Regions from separate parts of the Rhodococcus sp. P1Y genome, predicted to be linked through region 1. Evidence: predicted binding sites of a transcription regulator. Region 1 holds the regulator's gene; the other holds the start of a gene.
What was found. The regulator LexA, encoded in region 1, represses DNA repair genes until DNA is damaged. The targets are predictions, from matches to a motif close to CGAACANNTGTTCG.

Region 1 (11,054 bases):
AACCATGAACCGCCGATACGGCCGAAGCCCGTCACCACTTCGTCCGCGACGAACAATACGTCGTTGTCGCGGCAGATCTGCCGGACTTCCTGCAGGTAACCCTCGGGAGGGAGATACACCCCACCGGCGCCGATGATGGGCTCGCAGAAGAACGCAGCAACCTTGTCGGCCCCGATCTCCTCGATCAGCGACAGCAGCGACTTCGCATCATCCCAGGCCACCGTCCGTGCGTCCGGCATCAACGTGCCGTAGTTCTCGTGGTTGACCGGGATGCCCGCAAGCGAGGTTCCGGCGACGTGCATACCGTGATAAGCCTTCTGCCGTCCGACGATCAACGTCTTGTCGGGCTTGCCTACCTCGTGCCAGTAGCGTCGGGCGAGCTTGGCTGCGGTGTCGATGGAGTCGGATCCGCCCGAGGTGAAGAAGATCTTGCTCCCGGCGACAGGAGCGATCTCGCCGAGTCGCTCGGCCAACGCCATCGTCGGCTCCGATGCGAAGTCGCCGAAGTTGGAATAGTGCGCGAGTGAGGACAGCTGCGCGGCGACGGCGTCCGCGATTTCGGTACGACCGTGCCCGACGTTGGTGAACCACAGACCTGCGGTGGCATCGAGGTACTTGTTGCCCTCACGATCCCAGATGTGGGCGCCCTCACCTCGGGATACGACGAACGGCCCATTCTTGCTCACCGCTCCCATGTCTGCGAAACCGTGCCACAGCGCGGAATGAGTGGATTCGTACGTCGGCTCAGGCGCAGAAGACATGCACCGGAGCTTAGTCACTCCCCCGCCGGAGCCGAACTTCCGTATCGCCATCTACTTCCCAGCCTGCCCACTGCGTTCACCGCGAGTGCCATGAGTACGAACGCGGTCGTCAGCACGACCAGACCGATGAGCAGGGCGACGTAGCCCTGACCGCGAGGATCGAGGAACGGATATGGATACCAGTCGACGAACGGGCCTCTGATCAGTGTGTAGATACCGTAGACGAGCGGGAACGCCAGCCACACCAGTGACTGTGCCTCCGATATCCGCCGGCGCGCAGGCACCAGAACCCAGTCGAGAAGAATCACGACCGGCATGATGCGGTGTACGACGTCGTTGGTCCACTGCCCATGAATTCCGACTTCGATTCCGGACAGCAGGACCGCGTAGATGATGCCGGTGATGACCATATACAGCGTCACGGCACCGCGGACGAGTTGCCAGCCTAGTCCCTGCGGGTCGAGGAGTCCACCGACAGCGAGGACCACCACGGTCCCCACATTGCTGAGAACGGTGAAGTAACTGAAGTAGTTCGAGTACGAGAAGGTCGGGTCGACCGAGCTGTCTCGCACGATCGCAAACAGCGCGACTGCGGTGAGCGCAGCGAAAGCCACCCGGAGAACTCGGATCGTCACACCTGTGGATGCCACCGCAGAACGTTCGGAATCGACAGCCATGAACGGATTTTTGCACAGCGAGCGGTGTTTCGGAGGGAACCGAACCGGGCCCGATATCGAACACGGATTATCCTTGACGAAGAATGTCTACTCCAACGGTATCCGAGCTTCGCCGCTCGCTCCTCGCACGCACGTCCGCTGTTTCGATTCGCGACGAACATCGACTGCGCCGGCGACTCGATCGTGCCCGCACTCCCGATGCCCTCGTGGCGGTCGAAAGCGACATTGCGCGCGCGGAAATAGCATTGATCAACCGTCGCGCAGCCGTACCGACCATCGAATACCCCGAGGCACTGCCGGTCAGCCAACGCAAGGACGACATCGCAGAGGCAATCCAGAACAACCAGGTCGTGATCGTCGCGGGCGAGACCGGTTCCGGTAAGACCACCCAGATCCCGAAGATCTGTCTCGAACTCGGACGCGGCATCCGCGGCTCGATCGGACACACTCAGCCCCGTCGACTCGCTGCGAGAACCGTTGCCGAACGCATCGCCGAGGAAGTCGGTGAATCGATCGGCGAATCGATCGGATACAAGGTCCGCTTCACCGATCAATCTTCCGATTCGACGCTCGTGAAGCTGATGACGGACGGTATTCTGCTCGCCGAGATTCAGCGAGACCGCATACTGCGTCAGTACGACACGCTGATCATCGACGAAGCGCACGAACGAAGCCTGAACATCGACTTCATCCTCGGATATCTGGCGCAGCTGCTCCCCCGGCGCCCCGACTTGAAGGTAATCATCACCTCGGCGACCATCGATCCGGAACGATTCGCGAAGCACTTCGCTCGGGATGGCGTGTCTGCCCCCGTCATCGAAGTCTCGGGACGAACCTTCCCGGTCGAGATGCGTTACCGCCCCCTGACGGTCGACGTAGGCGATACCACCATCGACCTCGACCCCGTCGACGCGACCTGCGACGCCGTCGCTGAGCTGATCGGCGAGGGCGACGGAGACATCCTGGTGTTTCTCTCCGGTGAGCGCGAGATCCGCGACACCGCGGATGCCCTGCGAGACAAGCAACTTCGTGGAACCGAGATCGTCCCACTGTACGCACGGCTGTCCGCCGCCGAACAGCACCGAGTGTTCACCCCGCACGCGGGTCGCCGAGTGGTGCTGTCCACCAACGTCGCCGAGACGTCGCTGACCGTTCCCGGAATTCGCTACGTCGTCGATCCAGGCACCGCACGCATCTCGCGTTACTCGCTGCGCACCAAGGTCCAACGCCTCCCCATCGAACCGATCTCGCAGGCGTCGGCTCGGCAACGCGCGGGCAGGTGCGGGCGCGTCGCAGACGGAATCTGTATCCGCCTGTACTCCGAGGAAGACTTCGACGCTCGGCCACAGTTCACCGAACCGGAAATTCTGCGCACCAACCTTGCGTCGGTCATTCTCCAGATGACGTCTCTCGGCCTCGGCAAGATCGACCAGTTCCCGTTCGTCGAACCGCCGGATCCTCGCAGTATCCGCGACGGCATCGGTCTCCTCGAAGAACTCGGTGCGCTGAAACCCGCCACATCCGCGGGCGAATCGGAGTTGACCCCGATCGGCCGGGAGTTGGCGTCGCTCCCAGTCGATCCCCGCATGGCCAGGATGCTCGTCGAGGCCAACAACTCCGGTGCCCTCGCGGACGCTCTCGTCGTGGTGTCAGCCCTGTCGATCCAAGACGTACGAGAACGACCCGTCGAGCATCAACAGGCGGCGGACGAGAAGCACGCGAGATTCGCCGTGGAGAGCTCCGACTTCCTTGCCTACGTCGAGTTGTGGAAGTACCTTCGCGAGCAGCGAAACGACCTGTCCTCGAACCAGTTCCGGCGCATGTGCAAGAGCGAGTTCCTTCACTACCTCCGCATTCGCGAATGGCAGGATCTGCACGGTCAGCTGCGTCAGATCACACGAGGCCTCGGCTGGAGCGTCCCCGATGCTCCGTCCACCCCGGCGGCGCTGCACCAGTCGCTGCTCGCCGGCCTCCTGTCTCACATAGGGCTGCGTGAGGGTGACAAACGCGAGTTCCTCGGTGCACGGGGAACTCACTTCGCGGTATTCCCCGGGTCCGGATTGTTCAAGAAGCCACCCAGGTGGGTCATGGCTGCCGAACTCGTCGAGACGGGTCGGCTCTGGGGGCGGATGGCCGCTCGGATCGAACCCGAATGGGCCGAACAGCTTGCCCCACATCTGGTGAAGCGCACCTACTCCGAACCTCATTGGTCGACGAAGCGTCAGTCGGCCATGGCATACGAGCGGGTCACTCTCTACGGCATCCCCCTCGTCACGGGTCGGCCGGTGAACTATCACTCGATCGACGCCGAGACCTCGCGCGAGCTGTTCATCAGACATGCACTGGTTCAGGGCGAGTGGACAACACAGCACCCGTTCTTCCACCGCAATCGCGCGCTGCTCGAAGACGTCGGTGAACTCGAGAACCGGGCACGACGACGCGACATCGTCGTCGACGACGATGCGCTGTACGACTTCTACGACGCCCGAATCGCCGCCGAGGCAGTGTCGGCGCGGCACTTCGACACGTGGTGGAAGAAGACCAGGCGACGCACCCCCGACCTGCTCGACTTCACCGCCGAGACCGTCGTGAACCCGGACGCCGCCTCCGTACTCGGCGGTGACTACCCGGATGCGTGGCGGCAAGGGGAAATTCAGTTCCCCCTCACCTATCAGTTCGAACCAGGGTCGGCTGCCGACGGCGTGACCGCGCGCATACCGATCGCTCTTCTCGCGCAGGTCCAGCCGGTCGGCTTCGACTGGCTGGTTCCAGGCATGCGCGCCGAACTGGTGGCAACCCTCATCAAACTGTTGCCGAAGGCACAGCGTCGCACCGTCGTTCCTGCCCCTGACTTCGCTGCGGCAGCGCTCGCATCCATGAAACCGCGCACCGAACCTGTGATCACTGCCTTGGCACGCGAGCTGTCCAGGCTCGGCTCGACTCGAATCGACCCGACCGACTTCGATGTGTCCGGCCTACCAGCACACCTGCAGATGACGTTCGTCGCCGTCGACACCGACGGCAAGCAACTCGGCTCCGCCAAGGATCTCGTAGAGCTGCGAAAATCACTGGCAACCAGGGTGACTCGCGAAGTAGCAAGTGCGGTCGGGGGTGCCGAACGGGCACCGACCCTTGCCTGGACCTCATCGAGCCTGGGAACTCTCGACGAGACCGTGACCAAATCGGTAGCAGGCCAGACCGTCACGGGCTATCCGGCGCTCGTTCACGAGAGCGGTGGCGTAGCGGTGCGCGTACTCAGCACACCGGCGGGTCAACGGGCCGCGATGAGGGATGGGACCCGACGGTTGCTGCTCGAATCGGCTCCGCGGGGTACCAAGGCTCTGATCGCGGGCATTCCGACTCGGGAGCGGCTCGCTCTCGGTCAGAATCCGTACGGCAGCATCGACGACTTGCTCGAAGACTGCCGCAAGACGGCCGTCGACGAAGCGATGGACGCACACGGCGGACCGGTACGGACGCCCGAGGCGTTCGCCGCGTTGTCCAAAGCCGTCGGCGCCGAAGTGACAAGCCGGACGTCCGGCCTCCTCGCGCTCGTTCGCCCGATCCTCACCGAGTCGCTCGAACTCAAAGCCGAACTGGACGGCAAACAGGGTGACGCGGCCGACGACGTCCGCGAACAACTCGCGGCGCTCGTATTCGACGGATTCGTATTCGAATTCGGCTCGTCACGGCTCGCCGACGTTCCGCGGTATCTGAAAGCTGCAGCCGTAAGACTGAATTCACTACCGAGCAGCGCAGCTAGAGACAATGCCGGTCTGGATGTTCTCGACCGCGTCTACGACGCCTACGACCGACTCCTGAAATCTTTGCCCGAATCTCGGCAGAGCAGCAAGCCCGTGCTCGATGTGTTCTGGATGATCGAAGAGCTTCGAGTCGGACTGTTCGCTCAAACCGTCCGAACCGCATATCCCGTATCCGAGAAGCGCGTTCTGAAAGCCATCGCTGCAGCCGGCAGCAGCTAACGTGACCGTACAACGTGACTTGATCGGCGTGACTCGACAGTCGTGATTCGATAGACGCGACTCAGACGCGGTGACTCAATCGACGACGGATGTTTCGCGGTGTACGCGTAGGTCGTGGATTTCCTTCTCGAAATCTTCCGCAGAACTGAAAGATCGATAGACCGATGCAAACCGAAGGTAAGCGACCTCGTCGAGATCCCTCAACGGCCCGAGGATGGCCAGGCCGACCTCGTGGCTGGGAATCTCGGCAGAACCCGAGGCGCGTACTGCGTCCTCAACTTGCTGCGACAGCAAATTCAGCGCGTCGTTGTCTACGTCACGACCCTGGCATGCCCGTCGAACTCCCTTGACGACCTTCTCCCGGGAGAAGGGTTCGGTGACGCCGCTGCGCTTGACGACCGCCAACACCGCCGTTTCGACGGTAGTAAAGCGTCGACCGCATTCCGGACATGACCGACGTCGCCGAATTGCCTGCCCTTCGTCTGCTTCGCGCGAGTCCACCACGCGGGAATCGGGATGCCTGCAGAACGGGCAATGCATGTAAGCGCCTCCGTCGTAGCCGTTGCACACTCTCGAATGACTCGTGAGAGGTACAGGCATCGAGGATACTCGGAGCCCTACGAACGCGCCTCGATCACCCAGCACAGCGCGCTACGGCGTAGACGGGGCATCGAACCCCTGCACGACCGCCACCGGCGCGCCGGAGGATTCTGGCGTCGAGTCGAGCGCGTCCGCGCGTAGATTCGCGACGGCCACCAAGCCGAGGATCACGACGGCCGTCGCAACGACACCCGCGACCATTGCGCTCCACGAGATCTTCTCGTCACGATGTGCGCGATCGGTCTGCGCGTCGGGGGAACCGTGAACGACGGCCGACCCGTGTGCGCCCTGCCGCGCCGCCGTATCCAGCACGTATCGGCGACGTTCCACCGTGCCGCGACGACGGGTGGGCGTGGCCGACCGCGATCGGCTACCGGTCGATGCGCGCAGTGCTGGGGCAACTCGCCGGTCGGTTGTGATGGTCATCGGAACCTCCGCTGGATGGGACGTGTCGAACGCGATCGAATCGGTTATTCGATCAGGCGTTCGATGAACGCTTGTTCGAAGTTCTATCACGCGACTCCGACAAAGTCAGCAGAAAGTGCGACACGGATCGAACAGATGTTTGATCGAACAGCGTTTACGGGCTAGATTCGTGTCAGAAACCACACGTCACATCCACCCCACGCGTTCGACAGGTACTACCGAGACCGGAACTTGGCCCCGAGACTGGAACATCGTCCCGAGACTGGAACATTGCCCGAGGCCGGAGAACTCTCGTCCAGACCGAACCGAACGCGCGTACGACGCAGGAGGACGCACGAATGAAGGACGAGACCTCGTCAGGGTCGGCGAAATCGGCGCCGAGATCGACCGGGCAGTCGACAACGAAGTCGGCGGGCAAACCCGCAGCGGTTCCGACCGCGAAGGCGTTCGAGGGCGAGGGCACCGACATCAACGCCGGACTGACCGAGCGCCAACGCAAGGTTCTCGAAGTCATCAGGGCGTCGGTCACCGAACGCGGGTACCCGCCCAGCATCAGGGAGATCGGGGATGCCGTAGGACTGACCTCGACGTCGTCGGTTGCTCATCAACTCCGCACGCTCGAGCGCAAGGGCTTCCTTCGCCGCGACGCGAACCGTCCCCGCGCTGTCGACGTCCGCGGCCTCGACGAGGTACAGGCCGATCACGCGGCAGCGGTGGCGGACGGATCGGCAACGGCGGAGGATCAGCTTCCGACGCCGACGTTCGTGCCTGTTCTCGGACGTATCGCGGCAGGCGGTCCGATCCTCGCCGAGGAAGCGGTCGAAGACGTGTTCCCGCTTCCGCGCGAACTCGTGGGACAGGGCTCGTTGTTCCTGCTGAAAGTCGTGGGCGAGTCCATGATCGAGGCAGCCATCTGCGACGGCGACTGGGTGGTCGTACGCCAGCAGAGCGTCGCCGACAACGGAGACATCGTGGCCGCGATGATCGACGGCGAAGCCACGGTCAAAACGTTCAAGCGAACGAAGGGCGATGTGTGGTTGATGCCGCACAACCCGCTGTTCGAGCCCATCCCCGGCAACGACGCAGCGATCCTCGGCAAGGTTGTCACGGTAATGCGCAAGCTCTGACGACAAACAATGCTCTGACGACAGACACTGCTTTGACGACAAGCGATGCCAACGGCCCGAAACCTTTCAGGTTTCGGGCCGTTGTACGAAGATCGGCGAACTACAGATCGAGACCGCGTCCGATGATCTCCTTCATGATTTCGGTCGTGCCGCCGTAGATCGTTTGGACGCGAGAATCCATGTACGCCTTGGCGATCGGGTATTCCTTCATGTAGCCGTAGCCTCCGTGCAACTGGAGGCAGCGATCGATGAGCTTGACCTGGTTCTCGGTCGTCCACCACTTCGCCATGGCCGCTTCCTGGACCGTCAACGTCCCGGCGTTGAGAAGTTCGATGAACTTGTCGACCATGATTCTCGTAGCGGTCGCCTCGGTTGCCAACTCGGCAAGAACGAACCGTGTGTTCTGGAACTTTCCGATGGACTTGCCGAAGGCCTTGCGATCACGGCAGTACTGAATGGTCATCTCCAGCGCGGATTCCATCGCGGCGGCTGCGACGACGGCAATCGAGAGCCGCTCCTGCGGAAGATTCTGCATCAGGTAGATGAAGCCCATGCCCTCTTCGCCGAGCAGGTTCGCGGCAGGAACGCGAACATCGGTGAAACTGAGTTCGGCTGTGTCCTGAGCCTTCATGCCGATCTTGTCGAGGTTCCTGCCGCGCTCGAAGCCCGGCATGTCGCGCTCGACGACCAGCAGGCTGAATCCCTGGGCGCCCTTCTCGGGGTCGGTACATGCGACGACGATGATCAGGTCAGCGTTGATTCCGTTGGTGATGAACGTCTTGGAGCCGTTGAGAACCCACTCGTCACCGTCACGAACCGCTCGGGTCTTGATGCCCTGCAAGTCGCTGCCGGTACCGGGCTCGGTCATAGCGATCGCCGTGATCAGCTCACCCGAGCTGAAACCTGGGAGCCAACGCTGCTTCTGCTCTTCGTTGGTCAGCTCGATGAGGTAGGGCGCGACGACGTCGTTGTGCAGTGTGAAGCCGATTCCGCTGTACCCACCACGGGTCGTCTCCTCGGTGACAATGGCGTTGTAGCGGAAGTCCTTGACGCCACCGCCGCCGTACTCCTCGGGGACCGCGGTACCGAGGAATCCCTGCTTGCCTGCCTCGACCCACACATCTCGGTCGACGATGTTCTGCTCTTCCCACTTCGCATGGTTCGGGGCGACGTGCTGGTCGAGAAACTTGCGATACGACTCGCGAAAGAGGTCGTGCTCGGCTTCGAACAGTGTGCGGTCCACTACTTCTCCTTCGAGGTGCTGCCGGGAACGGTGCTGCCCACGGCGGTGCGTGCCGACAAGAATGGCGTTCCCTCGACCCTACGACCGCTCCTCGGCCACAGTCGATGACCGAGCCGTGCGTGATCGGTGACCGTACTAGCGAGTAGCTTTCCGGCTCAGGGCCCGCAACACCGGATATCCGACGAGGATGCCGACCGAACCCCAGGCGATTCCGCCCAGTTCGATGGAGCCGACCTGGAGCGTCAAGTCCCCGATACCGGCCACGATCGCTGCTGCAACCACGGTGAGGTTCACCGGGTCGGTGAAGTCGACCTTGTTGTCGGTCCAGATGCGCACGCCCAACAATCCGATCAAGCCGTAGAGCACCAGCGTTGCGCCCCCGATGACCCCGCTGGGCACCGTGAACACGAGAGCACCGAACTTGGGTGAGAACGCCAGAACGATCGCGGTTGCTGCCGCGACCCAGTACGCCGCCGTCGAGTACACCCGAGTCGCTGCCATTACGCCGATGTTCTCGGCGTAGGTCGTCGTACCCGAGCCGCCTGCGGCGCCGGCGAGTGTCGTGGCGAGACCGTCCGCGATGAGGGCGTCCCCGGCCAAGTCGTCGAGGGGCTTGCCGGTCATGGCGGACACCGCTTTGACGTGACCGACGTTCTCGGCGACGAGAACGATGACAACGGGTAGCGCTATCAGTACGACCGACAGTTCGAATGTGGGCCCACGGAACTCCGGGATTCCGATCCACGCAGCAGCGCGCATGGCGTCGAGCTTGGCCGAGTCGATCTGTCCGAGCACGGCCGCGAACAACCAGCCGATGATCACTCCGACAAGAATGCCGAGACGTCCGAGTAGCCCGGGACCTGCGGCAGTGATCACGAGTATTGACACGAGGGTGACGGCCGCCACCAGCGGTTGAGCCTCGAATGACGTCGTCGCAGCGGGTGCAAGATTGAATCCGATCAGCACGACGACAGCGCCGGTGACCACAGGTGGCATCACGGCTTCGACAACCCGACCGCCGGCGAATCTGACGACGAATCCGACTGCTGCCAGCACGATTCCGACCGACATCACCGCACCGAGTTGCGCCGCGGGCCCATTCGCCTGAGCGGCGCTCAACGGCGCGATGAACGCGAACGACGACCCTAGGTAGCTGGGAATTCGCCCGCGGGTGATGATCAGGAACAGCGCCGTCCCGATGCCCGAGAAGAGCAGGGTCGTAGTGACGGGGAACCCGGTCAAGGTCGGGACGAGCAACGTCGCGCCGAACATCGCGATCACGTGCTGCATGCCGATCCCGACGGTCCGTGGCCACGACAGCCGTTCGTCCGGCGCCACCACTGCGCCTGCAGTGGGCGTTTTACCGTCGCCGTGCAGGGTCCATCCGAAGTTTCGACTCACAAGGAGACGATCCTACGGGGAAATCAGCCGAGTATCGCTGTGACGGCCGCACGCGCCGCCGTGGAACTGTCGGTCTTCAACGCCGCGTCAGCCGCGTCCTTGCACTGCTGCAACGTCACCGAGGACAGCTTCGCTCCGACGTGCGCCACAGCAGCCGACGCCGCAGACAGAGACGTGATTCCGAGCCCGACGAGGACGCAGGCCAACAACGGATCTGCGGCCGCCTCACCGCACACTCCGACCGGTTTGCCAGCCGCTGCTCCTGCTTTCGCCGTGTGCGCGACTAGGGCGATGACGGCCGGTTGCCACGGGTCGGTCAGCGATGCCAGCTGGGACGACATTCGGTCCGCCGCCATCGTGTACTGAGCGAGGTCGTTCGTACCGATCGACAGGAAGTCGACGTGTTCGAGGATGTGCTCGGCGAGAAGGGCTGCCGCTGGAATCTCGATCATGACCCCGGGCTTCAGCCCGCGTTCGCGCGCATCGGACGCGAAGGCAGCAGCCTCGGCCGCGGTGGCGATCATCGGAGCCATGACCCACGGCGCCGACCCCGTTGCCGCCGCGGCCGCGGCGATGCCGTCGAGCTGACGGTAGAGAATCCCCCTGTCCGCCTCGGCGATTCGAATGCCGCGAATTCCGAGTGCCGGATTGGCCTCGTCGGCGTGGTTGGCGAACCGAAGCGGCTTGTCGGAGCCGGCATCGAGCGTTCGCACGACCACCTTCCGGCCGTCGAACGCCTCCAGCACCTGAGCGTAGATCTCGGCCTGTTCGTCGACCGTCGGCTCGACGTCGCGGTCGAGGAAACAGAGTTCGGTGCGGAACAACCCGATCCCCTC
Region 2 (11,054 bases), 400 kb from region 1:
TCAGATCGGTTCGCCGACCTACTCGTGGGACCTGGCGGGCGGGCTCCTGGAGTTGGCAGGGTCGCACATCGAGGCGCCGGTACTGCACCTGACCAACACGGGCACAGCCAGCTGGTTCGAGCTTGCCCGTGCAGTGTTCGCAGCCGTCGGGGCCGACCCTGACCGGGTGCAGCCGTGCTCCAGCACCGAATACGTGAGACCGGCGCAGCGGCCTGCGTACTCGGTTCTCTCGGCCGATGCCTGGATCGGCGCCGGCCTGGCCCCTCTTCGCGACTGGCGCGATGCGCTCGACGACGCGCTGCGGGTTGCACCGGCGCACGACCGATAGTGTTGCCTGCGTGAGTTCCAAGCTGGCCGTCGTTACGGTGACCTATTCGCCCGGAGAATATCTGGATCAGTTCCTCGATTCCCTCGCGTCGGCGACGACCGAGAACCCACAGGTCATCATGGCCGACAATGGTTCGACCGACGGCACCCCCGAGGCAGCGGAGACGAAGTACCCGAGCGCACGGCTCTTCAGGACCGGCGCCAACCTCGGGTACGGGGGAGCCGTCAACCGCGCGGTCGCCGAGGTGGACGAGGGCGTCGAGTTCGTCGTGGTTGCCAATCCCGACGTGCGGTGGCATCCCGGATCCCTCGATGGCTTGCTCGCCGCGGCGGAGCGGTGGCCACGCGCAGGCGCCCTCGGGCCGCTGATCAGGGAGCCCGACGGGAGTCGGTATCCGTCGGCTCGGTCGGTACCCGATCTCACGTCAGGGGCGGGACACGCGTTGCTCGGGAAGATCTGGCCGAACAATCCGTGGACATCGCGCTACCGACAGGACAACGAAGCTGTGACCGAACGCACGGTGGGATGGCTGTCGGGATCCTGCCTACTGCTCAGGCGGTCTGCGTTCGATTCGGTGAACGGGTTCGATTCCCGCTACTTCATGTACATGGAGGATGTCGATCTGGGCGATCGCCTCGGCACCGCAGGATGGCTCAATGTCTACGTACCCGAGGTGGAAGTAACCCATTCCAAAGGGCATGCGGCAGGTAGACATCCGGAGCTGATGCTTCCAGCGCACCATGCGAGTGCGTATCGCTTCCAAGCCGATCGACATCCCCACGTATGGCAAGCTCCCTTACGATGGGCGCTGCGCATGGGCTTGGCAGCGCGGTCGAAGGTGGTTGTGGCTTCGGCGCTTCGGCAGCGACACATCGATGATCCTCGACACAAGTGACAACAGGGAGGCCGACCGTGTCAGCTGACACCAACAAGACAACTGATGCCGTGATTCTCGTGGGCGGCAAAGGAACCCGGCTCAGGCCGCTCACCTTGTCGGCGCCGAAGCCCATGCTTCCCACCGCAGGACTTCCGTTTCTCCACCATCTGCTGGCCCGCATCAAAGCAGCGGGAATCGACCATGTCGTGCTCGGCACCTCGTTCAAAGCCGAAGTGTTCGAAGAGCATTTCGGCGACGGATCAGCGCTCGGCATCGAACTCGAGTACGTAACCGAGACCGAGCCGATGGGTACCGGCGGCGGAATCCGCAACGTACTGCCGAAGCTTCGTGCCGACAACGTCGTCGTGTTCAACGGTGACGTTCTGGGTGGAACCGACCTGACGGCCGTGCTCGATACGCACCAGCGAACCGAGGCCGACGTCACGCTGCACCTCGTGCGCGTCGGAGACCCGAGGGCGTTCGGATGCGTACCGACCGACGAAGACGGGCGCGTCACTGCTTTCCTGGAGAAGACGCAGGATCCACCGACCGATCAGATCAACGCCGGCTGCTACGTGTTCAAGCGAGAGATCATCGAGACGATCGCGTCGGATCGGCCGGTGTCGGTCGAGCGAGAGGTGTTCCCCTCGCTGCTTGCTGAGAACAAGCGCGTCTACGGCCATGTCGACAGCGCATACTGGCGCGACATGGGAACGCCGGAGGACTTCGTCAAAGGCTCTGCCGACCTCGTGCGCGGCATCGCGCCATCACCGGCACTGACCGGAACGCGTGGCGAGTCGCTCGTCCACCCGAGTGCCGGTGTGGCTCCAGGGGCGCTGCTGATCGGTGGGACGGTCGTCGGACGGGGAGCCGAAATCGGTGCGGGCGCACGGCTCGACGGTGCCGTGGTGTTCGACGGTGCCGTGATCGAGGCCGGAGCGGTGGTCGAACGGTCGATCATCGGATTCGGCGCACGCATCGGGCCTCGCGCTCTGGTACGAGACGGAGTGATTGGCGACGGCGCTGACATCGGCGCACGCTGCGAACTCCTGCGCGGAGCTCGGGTCTGGCCGGGAGTCAAACTTCCCGACGGCGGAATTCGCTTCTCCACCGACGTCTGATCAGCTACCGCTCATTCCGCAGGCTCCACTCCGGTCAGAGGGTCATTCCGCAGGCTCCACTCCGGTCAGAGGGTCATTCCGCAGGCTCCACTCCGGTCAGAGGGTCATTCCGCAGGCTCCACTCCAGCCGAATGGTCATTCCGCAGGCTCCACTCCAGCTCTAGTGCGCGCCAACTGGACCAAATGGTCGATCGTTTCCACTTCGGCAGAATCGGGCAGCGAATCGACCGGCCACCACCGTAGGTCGGTCGATTCTTCGCTGCGCACGGCGCGTGACCCGGGCGCAGCACGGACGAGGAATCTCAGGTCGAGATGACGGGTCGGCTTACCGAGCGAACACGTAATGGGATGCGTGTGCGCGGAAAGAAGCGTGGGATGGATCGTGAGCTCGTCGATTCCCGACTCCTCTCGCGCTTCCCGCAATGCCGCATCGACTACCGTCTCGTCCGTCTCCTCGCAGTGTCCACCGAGTTGGATCCAGCGGCCCACCCTCGGGTGAAGCGTCAGCAGGACTTCGCGACCCGACGCAGTCAGCACCAGCGACGATGCAGTGATGTGTCCCGGTTCATTGGCGCGAAGGCAACCGTCGGGACTTGCAGCGAGAAACGCGAGCATCGTCTGACGTAACGATTCCTCGTGGTCCTCGCGCACCGACCACCCCTCCAGGGCGGCGACGGCGGAGTTGTGCAGCGACTGCGAACTCACCTCAGATCTCCACCAGCCCAGTATCGACAGCAGCAGGAGTGCGCGGCGTCAGCGGCTCGTCGGGATAGCCGATAGCTATGGCGCCCATGGCTTTCCAGTCGGCACGGAGTCCCAGTTCGCTGCGCACGAGATCGGCGGCGAAGATCGTCGAACCTATCCAGCAACTACCGATTCCGCGCGCCGCGAGAGAGACCAGCAGCCCCTGCACCGCGGCACCCACCGCGACGGTGAACATGGTTTCCTCGGCGCGCGTGCGCCGTTCGTCCGGATATCGGTGCGCCCCGTCCGGCACACAGAACGGGATGACGACCTCGGGTGCGTCGAAGAGAATGGATCCACGGGCGATTCTGGCATCGATTCGCTCTTCGTCGAGACCGTCCTCCCGAAGATCGCTGCGCCATTGCTCGGCCATCAGTTTCAGTAGCTGAACACGAAGTGCCGGTGTGCGTACCCAAACGAACCTGACCGGCCGGGTGTGATGAGGTGCGGGTGCGGTCAGGGCTTCGGCAACCGCATCGCGAATGTCGCTCTCGCCGACGGGTTCTTCCGTGAAAGATCGAACCGATCGCCGAAGCAGAAGCGCTTCTCGGTGTCCGCGTTCGATGGATTCGGCGGTACCCAGCCAGAACAGGTCGTCCTCTCCCGGCCGTACCAGATCTCGTGCGCGTGAACCGTTGTCGACCGGGGCGAGTCCACGGACCACGGCGACAGGCACCCCGCCGAGCTTGCCCTTGACGAGATCGGCTGCGGCAGCGATCTCGTCGGCGACGGCCACCTCCGTTACGACCAACTCGTTTCCTTGCCCGTCCTCGGCGCCTGCGTACGCGTGCACTACTGCAAGACCGGCACTACCGATTGCTGCATCGGTCTGTCCGACGCGCCACGCCCTACCCATCGTGTCGGTGACGACGACGCCGACCGAGACGCCGAGAGATGCCGCCAGCGCGCTGCGCAACCGCGATGCGCTTGCGTCGGGATCGATTGGCAACAAAGCGAGTTCGGCGCGGTCTACGTTGGACCCGTCGATTCCCGATGCAGCTTGGACGATGCCGAGCTTGTTCTCTGTGATGAGGGTTCGCCCCTTGCGGGCGACGACACGAACGGCTTCCTGATCGACGAGAACTCTGCGTGCTGCGTCGCGTTCGTCGGGATCGAGTGGTGCGTCGACGAGCCTGCCCTCCACCTTGGAGAAGGCCTTGCTCGTGACCACAAGGATGTCGTCGTTGCGAATCCACGGCGCGTGTTCGGCGATCGCGGCGGCAAGATCGTCACCGGGACGAAACTCGGGAAGGCCGAGTACCGGAAGTATTTCGATGCTTCCGCCCGGCGCGTGATCGGTGGGTACGGACGGCGACGCAGCAATCGAGTGCGCGGGCTCGGTGTTCACAGATCGAGCCCCGCGGACCGCAGTGCAACGGCAGCCATCTCGGCAGTGGTAGCCGGGTCGGTCATCAGTAGTGGCACACTCCGAACGTCCACTCCTGGAACCACCGCAGTGTCGGTCGAATGAATCAACCACGTGTCGAGTATGCCGGTGTCCGAGCGTGCACCGTAGTGCTGTCCGATCGCCTCCGCGCTGGTTTCGACGCCGATGACCGTCAGGCATTCGTCGGCCATGCCGCGCAGCGGTTTACCGTCTATCACCGGTGACAGGCCGACCACCTTGGCCGGAGTGGTGCGCAGAGCGCTACGAATCCCCGGGACCGCAAGCACGGCGCCGACGCTGACGACCGGGTTGGACGGCGCGAGGATCACGGCGTCGGCGTTCTCGATTGCATCGAGTACACCGGGCGCCGGACTCGCCTGCTCCGCACCGACGTTGGCGAAGCTGTGTGTCTCGATCTGCGCGCGGTAGCGAACCCACCACTCTTGGAAGTGAATAGCTCGCTGCGTTTCGCCCGTCGGGTCCTCCGGATCGGACACGACCACATGGGTCTCGCTCCGATCGTCCGTTACGGGAATCAATCTGACCCCGGGCTTCCACCTGTTGCACAGTGCCTCCGTCACCGCCGACAACGGATACCCTGCTCGAAGCATTCGGCTACGTATGAGGTGTGTGGCGATGTCGCGGTCGCCGAGACCGAACCAATCCGGATCGGCTCCATAGGCGGCGAGTTCGTCTCGCGCATGCCAAGTCTCCGCTATTCGGCCCCAGCCGCGTTCGGTGTCGATTCCACCACCGAGTGTGTACATGCACGTGTCCAGATCGGGACAGATGCGGAGGCCGTGCATCCACACGTCGTCGCCTACGTTGACGATTGCGGTGATCTCACCGTCGTCGCCCAAAAGGGTTCTGAGACCCTGGAGGAATCGAGCTCCTCCCACACCACCGACCAAGACAGTCACTTTCACAGGTAGAAAGCCTATGCCGTCGGTTCCAGAGCTGCGTGGGCACCCATTGCTGTCCGAGCTCAGCGCCTGTTCGACGGCCAGTTTCCCGCCGCGACACGCGCAAGATGGCCGCTGATTCGGGGAGGGTGCAGTTTTTGGGCCCTAGATGGTATTGGAAAATAGGTCGTCGGCTTGACCTCAGCGCACTCCGGCGTGTCTAATCACATGTATGTCATTCCAAGGTTTTCAAGCGAGTTCGCTTGGAGCTGGCCTTGATTCGAACATGCGTTCCCATGGCTTGTCTTCTCGTGGCTTGTCATCTTATGGATACGTGTACTAGAGGTCGAGGGTTCCGGCATGACAACGAATACCGGCGCGGGGCAAGGTGTTCGGAACCGACCGGCAGTATCTGCGCTATTCGAAGGTGAGGAGGCGGAAGCGATGTACGACCAGAACGCGACACGTGAACAACGGGGCGAGGCCCCGGCTCACCTCAGCGCAGTCGACGACGCGCCGCAGACCGATTCCATAGCAGGCGCGGAACAAGGCGACTGCGAGAAGGGAACCGAGGGCACGTCGCTGCGCGTCGAACAGGAACCTGCCGGGGGGTCGATCGAAGTCGACTCCGGGATCGTTCCAGTCGATGCCGGCGCCGGATATGTCGTTCGCGATATCGGCGGCGATGCCTTCGCGGCGGAAGACGCCGAACTCGGCGAACCGGACTCGGACGACGAGTCCGAGGACGGCTCGGTCGAAGATCTGCCGATGCGCGAGCCCGTCCGCCCAGTGCTGAGCCTCATCGCAGGCTTCGACGAGATGTTCGACGAGATCGAAGATCAGTGGCAGGAACGTGCCCTGTGTGCACAGACCGACCCCGAGGCTTTCTTCCCGGAGAAGGGTGGATCGACGCGCGAAGCAAAGCGGATCTGCCTCGGCTGCGAGGTCAAGGACGAGTGCCTCGAATATGCTCTCGCCAACGACGAGAGGTTCGGCATCTGGGGCGGGTTGTCCGAGCGTGAACGTCGACGCCTCAAGCGCGGGATCGTCTGACCATCTACGGTCCGACCTTTCAGTTCTCGTCGTCGATGCCGGGATCGATCACATCGGCGTCGACGCCCAGGTAGGTAGCTACCTGTTCCACGAGCACCTCGTAGAGAAGATCCTCCAAATCGTCCCGGTGCTTCGCCCGCCGCTCAAGCGGCCGACGGAACAATACGATCCGAGCGCGTGTCGCTTCTCCGCGCTTGTCGATTCCCGCTGGAACCAGCCGCGACAGTGGTACCGGACCCTCGGCGACCACCTCGGGTGGCCAGTTGACCGACTCGGGATCCTTGGCGCGAATCTTCGGCACTTCGTCGACGGCGATGTCGAGTCGCTCCAGCTTGTCGTGCCAACGGTGATCTATTCGCGCGAACGCCTCCAGAACGGCTCGATCGAATCTGTCGGCGCGCGAGCGATGCCCTGGTACGCCGACGGGAAGTATCGGTCCTCGCACGCCCCGCCCACGGCGTGCGGCGGATCGGGAGGTCGTTCTGCGTGCCGAAGTGCCTCGAGCCATGGCGAGAGGTTATCGGGGCGGACTAGCGGTGTGTCGAGCGGCTCGGTGTCGGCGCAGGGGGCTACTCTCTCGTGTGTGAGATCTCTGCGTGGATGCTGCAGGCCTGGGTGCAACCGTTCGGCTGTTGCGACGCTCACGTATGTCTATTCCGACTCGACCGCGGTAGTCGGCCCACTCGCCACCGTCGAGGAGCCGCACTCCTGGGACCTGTGCGAAATACACGCATCGACCACGACCGCGCCGAAGGGCTGGGAGTTGGTGCGCTACGAGGGTGGCTTCACCACCACCTCGCCCGACGAGGACGATCTCACCGCCCTGGCGGAAGCCGTACGCGAAGCCGGCCGGGGAGAACGTTCTCGCGACAGCGGGGCGACGGGCCGTCAAGGCGCCCGGGGGCAGGTTGCCGCAGCCGACAGGCGCCCGGCATCGCCCGTTCGAACCGGGCGTCGCGGCCATTTGCGAGTGCTTCCCGATCCCACGGCCTGATTCGAGGTCAGCTCGCGGAATTGCCGTCGTGACACTGTCGTTCGAGGCAGACATCGTTTCAATCACATCTGTGTGCCGTGGTCGCGCCTGCCGTGACCATATGTGACACATTCTTGTAGGACGCATCGCGAGACGATGCGCTCATGCCTCACCCCGTCGAGAATCCGAGGAGTTGTTCGTGGCACGCACTGCCGAATCCGTCAACGCAGTCATCAAGGCCTACGACGTTCGGGGGGTGGTGGGTGAGCAGATCGATTCCGCGTTCGTCCGTGATGTGGGAGCGTCGTTCGCCCGGCTGGTGCGCAGTCCTGAAGTCACGACTGTTGCGATCGGCCACGACATGCGCGCGTCTTCGCCCGAACTGTCGAGAGCGTTCGCCGAGGGGGTGACGTCGCAAGGGTTGGACGTCGTGCACATCGGTCTCGCGTCGACCGATCAGCTGTACTTCGCGTCCGGATTCCTCGATTGCCCCGGTGCGATGTTCACCGCGAGCCACAATCCGGCGAAGTACAACGGAATCAAACTGTGTCGGGCTGGCGCCAAACCGGTAGGGCAGGACACAGGTCTCGACACCATCAAGAGCGAACTGGTCGCCGGAGTCCCCACGTACAGCGGTGAACCGGGGTCGGTGACCGAACGAGATGTGCTGAGCGAGTACGCCTCGTTCGTGCGCAACCTGGTCGATCTCACGAAAGTGTCCGGCGTCAAGATCGCCGTCGATGCCGGGAACGGAATGGGCGGGCACACTGTGCCCGCAGTGTTCGGTGATCTTCCCGTGACGATCGAGCCGCTGTACTTCGAACTCGACGGCACCTTCCCGAACCACGAGGCCAATCCGTTGGACCCGGCGAACCTCGTCGATCTGCAGAAGTTCGTCCGAGACACCGGAGCAGACATCGGCCTTGCGTTCGACGGTGATGCCGATCGATGCTTCGTGGTCGACGAGAAGGGCGACCCGGTCTCGCCGTCGGCGGTGACCGGCCTCGTCGCCGAGCGCGAGTTGGCGAAGGAGCCGGGCGCGACGGTAATTCACAACCTGATCACCTCTCGGGCTGTTCCCGAGTTGGTGACCGAGCTCGGCGGTACGCCGGTGCGCACACGAGTCGGACATTCGTTCATCAAGCAGCAGATGGCCGACACGGGAGCAATCTTCGGCGGCGAACACTCGGCTCATTACTACTTCAGAGACTTCTGGGGTGCGGATTCGGGCATGTTGGCTGCGCTGCACGTTCTCGCCGCCCTCGGATCACAGGATCGACCGCTGTCGGAGCTGATGAGCTCGTACGAGTCGTACTCCGCGTCGGGGGAGATCAACTCCACTGTTGCTGATGCAGCCGAACGCACGGCAGCAGTGCTCGACGTGTTCGCCGACCGCACGGTCTCGACCGACAGGCTCGATGGCGTGACGGTCGACCTGTCGGACGGCGCCTGGTTCAACCTTCGTGCGTCGAACACCGAGCCTCTGCTGCGTTTGAACGTGGAGGCACGCACCGCGGCCGAAGTGAATGCACTGACGGAGGAGATTCTCGGCGTGGTTCGGGCCTGACTGGAATAGTGGACGTGTGCGCGGGTATACGAGCACCAGGAAGCAGTGAGCTGAGCGCGACGGCAAGGAAGGACGGTGGCTTCTCACCAATGACCACTCTGTCGCCTCTTCTCGATCTGGACGACGCCGACGCACTCGTCGCCGCGGACACCGACGGCGTGCTACGAAGTGCTGCGTTGGCCGGGGCGCAAGTTCGTGCGACCGCTGGATCGTTCGCCGACACCATCGGTGATCGCCTCGGTGGCCTCCGACCGCGAAGCGTCGTGTTCGTTGCAGGCGGCGGGCGGGCAGAACGTGCGGCGTCGCTGTTGATCGCAGGCGTCGGTCCTCGAATCGGCGTGCCACTCGTACTCACCACTGGTACGCCGCCATGGGTCGGCCCGCTCGACGTGGTCGTCGTGTGCGGCGACGATGCAGGCGACCCTCGACTGTCCGAGTCGACTGCCGCAGCTGTTCGCCGCGGCGCCGAGACCGTTCTGGTCACACCCGACGAGGGCCCACTGCGAGCCGCGGCAGCGGGGCGCGCACTGTTTCTGCCACCGCGAATTGCAGTCCGCGAACCGAACACCCTCATGCGATACGTTGCCGCAGGAGTCAGTGTTCTCGGCGCGGTTTCCGACGGGGTATATCGCTCCCTCCTGCCAGATCTCGATCGACTTGCCGATGCCCTCGACGACGAGGCATCCCAAGATCACCCTCTCCACGAGGTCTTCCACAACCCTGCGAAGTCGATCGCAGTTCGAATGGCCGATCGACGCATTGTCTTCAGCGGCGTCGACTCGACGGCCCTCGAGATTGCTCGCCACGGCAGCGAAGTGATGTTGGGCGTGGCAGGAGTGGTCTCGGCAGCAGGTGAATTGTCCGACGTCGTCCGGGCAGTCGTGCATGCGTCGCGGTCCGCAGCCTCGGGTCCGGCCGATTACGATCCGTTCTTCCACGATGACGAGGTGGACGGGCCGCGTCCGGAGGCTGCCGTACGAGTCCTCGTTATTGCTTCTCCCACAGCCGCATCGGCGGCCGAGCGACGCACCGCGGCTCTGGACGATGTCGACGTCGTCGTCTCCGGTGTCGCCGAACCGGGTGAGCCGCCCGAACGCGCGCGTCGCGGAGCGGGGCTCGGTGAGTTCGAATCGATGGCATTGTCGGCGACGCGGCTGGAGATGGCCGCCGCGTATCTACATCTGATGGGCGGTAGATAGTGCAACCACTGCGCGGTGCAGTTCGGTCGTACGCATGGGGATCTCGAACCTCGCTTGCGCGGTTGCAGCGACGGTCGGTGCCCTCGGAGCACCCCGAGGCCGAGATATGGCTCGGTGCGCATCCGGCCGATCCTGCTTATTTGCTCGGTGACGGGTCACCGAAGTCGTTGCTGGAGGCGATCGACGAGAATCCGCGCCTGGAACTCGGTGCGGAGACCGCGCACGTCTACGGCGGGCGGCTTCCATTTCTGCTGAAACTCCTTGCCGCCGACGAACCTTTGTCGCTGCAGGCACATCCGAGTTCGGATCAGGCCAAAGAAGGTTTCGCGCGCGAGGAATCGCGTCGGGTCCCGATCGATTCGCCGGTCAGAAACTACCGCGACGCCTCCCACAAGCCTGAATTGATCGTCGCTCTCACCGAATTCCATGCCCTCGCAGGGTTTCGGTGCCCGAGGCAGACCGTGGAGTTCATCGACGCCCTCGATGTCGGTGCGTTGTCCGGATACCGGTCGTTGCTCGCGGACCAACCGGACGACGCGGGTCTGCGAACGGTGTTCACGTCGTGGATCACACTGCCGGGACCTGCGCTCGATGCTCTGCTTCCACTTGTGGCCGACGGCTGCATCCGGTACCTGTCCACCACGGCTCATCACGACGGAGGGCGGTTCGTCGCCGAGGCCCGCACCTTGCTTGAACTGGGGGAGTCGTATCCAGGCGATGCAGGCGTTCTCGCGGCGTTGCTTCTCAATCGCGTCACTCTGAGTCCGGGCCAAGGGTTGTATCTGGCCGCGGGCAATCTGCATGCGTATCTATCGGGAACCGGCGTCGAGGTCATGGCAAACTCCGACAACGTGTTGCGAGGCGGCCTGACTCCGAAGCATGTGGATGTGCCGGAACTTCTGA

Region 2: cofD (2-phospho-L-lactate transferase) is a predicted target of LexA. The motif match lies at 5,641-5,654, and genes of this name have one in related genera.

Annotation. Positions count from the first base shown of each region.
Region 1 is NZ_CP032762.1:3,406,621-3,417,674, reverse strand. Features, by position in the region: gene D8W71_RS15825 (aminotransferase family protein) at 1-761, opposite strand, end outside; gene D8W71_RS15820 (Pr6Pr family membrane protein) at 776-1,438, opposite strand; gene hrpA (ATP-dependent RNA helicase HrpA) at 1,522-5,421, shown strand; gene nrdR (transcriptional regulator NrdR) at 5,497-5,961, opposite strand; gene D8W71_RS15805 (hypothetical protein) at 6,073-6,447, opposite strand; gene lexA (transcriptional repressor LexA) at 6,786-7,574, shown strand; gene D8W71_RS15795 (acyl-CoA dehydrogenase family protein) at 7,675-8,817, opposite strand; gene D8W71_RS15790 (uracil-xanthine permease family protein) at 8,953-10,218, opposite strand; gene ptsP (phosphoenolpyruvate--protein phosphotransferase) at 10,242-11,054, opposite strand, start outside.
Region 2 is NZ_CP032762.1:3,007,717-3,018,770, forward strand. Features, by position in the region: gene rfbD (dTDP-4-dehydrorhamnose reductase) at 1-328, shown strand, start outside; gene D8W71_RS13890 (glycosyltransferase family 2 protein) at 339-1,223, shown strand; gene D8W71_RS13895 (sugar phosphate nucleotidyltransferase) at 1,241-2,326, shown strand; gene D8W71_RS13900 (NUDIX hydrolase) at 2,462-3,031, opposite strand; gene D8W71_RS13905 (coenzyme F420-0:L-glutamate ligase) at 3,033-4,418, opposite strand; gene cofD (2-phospho-L-lactate transferase) at 4,415-5,383, opposite strand; gene D8W71_RS13915 (WhiB family transcriptional regulator) at 6,179-6,412, shown strand; gene D8W71_RS13920 (metallopeptidase family protein) at 6,432-6,920, opposite strand; gene D8W71_RS13925 (DUF3499 domain-containing protein) at 6,996-7,406, shown strand; gene D8W71_RS13930 (phosphomannomutase/phosphoglucomutase) at 7,585-8,952, shown strand; gene D8W71_RS13935 (tobH protein) at 9,042-10,151, shown strand; gene manA (mannose-6-phosphate isomerase, class I) at 10,151-11,054, shown strand, end outside.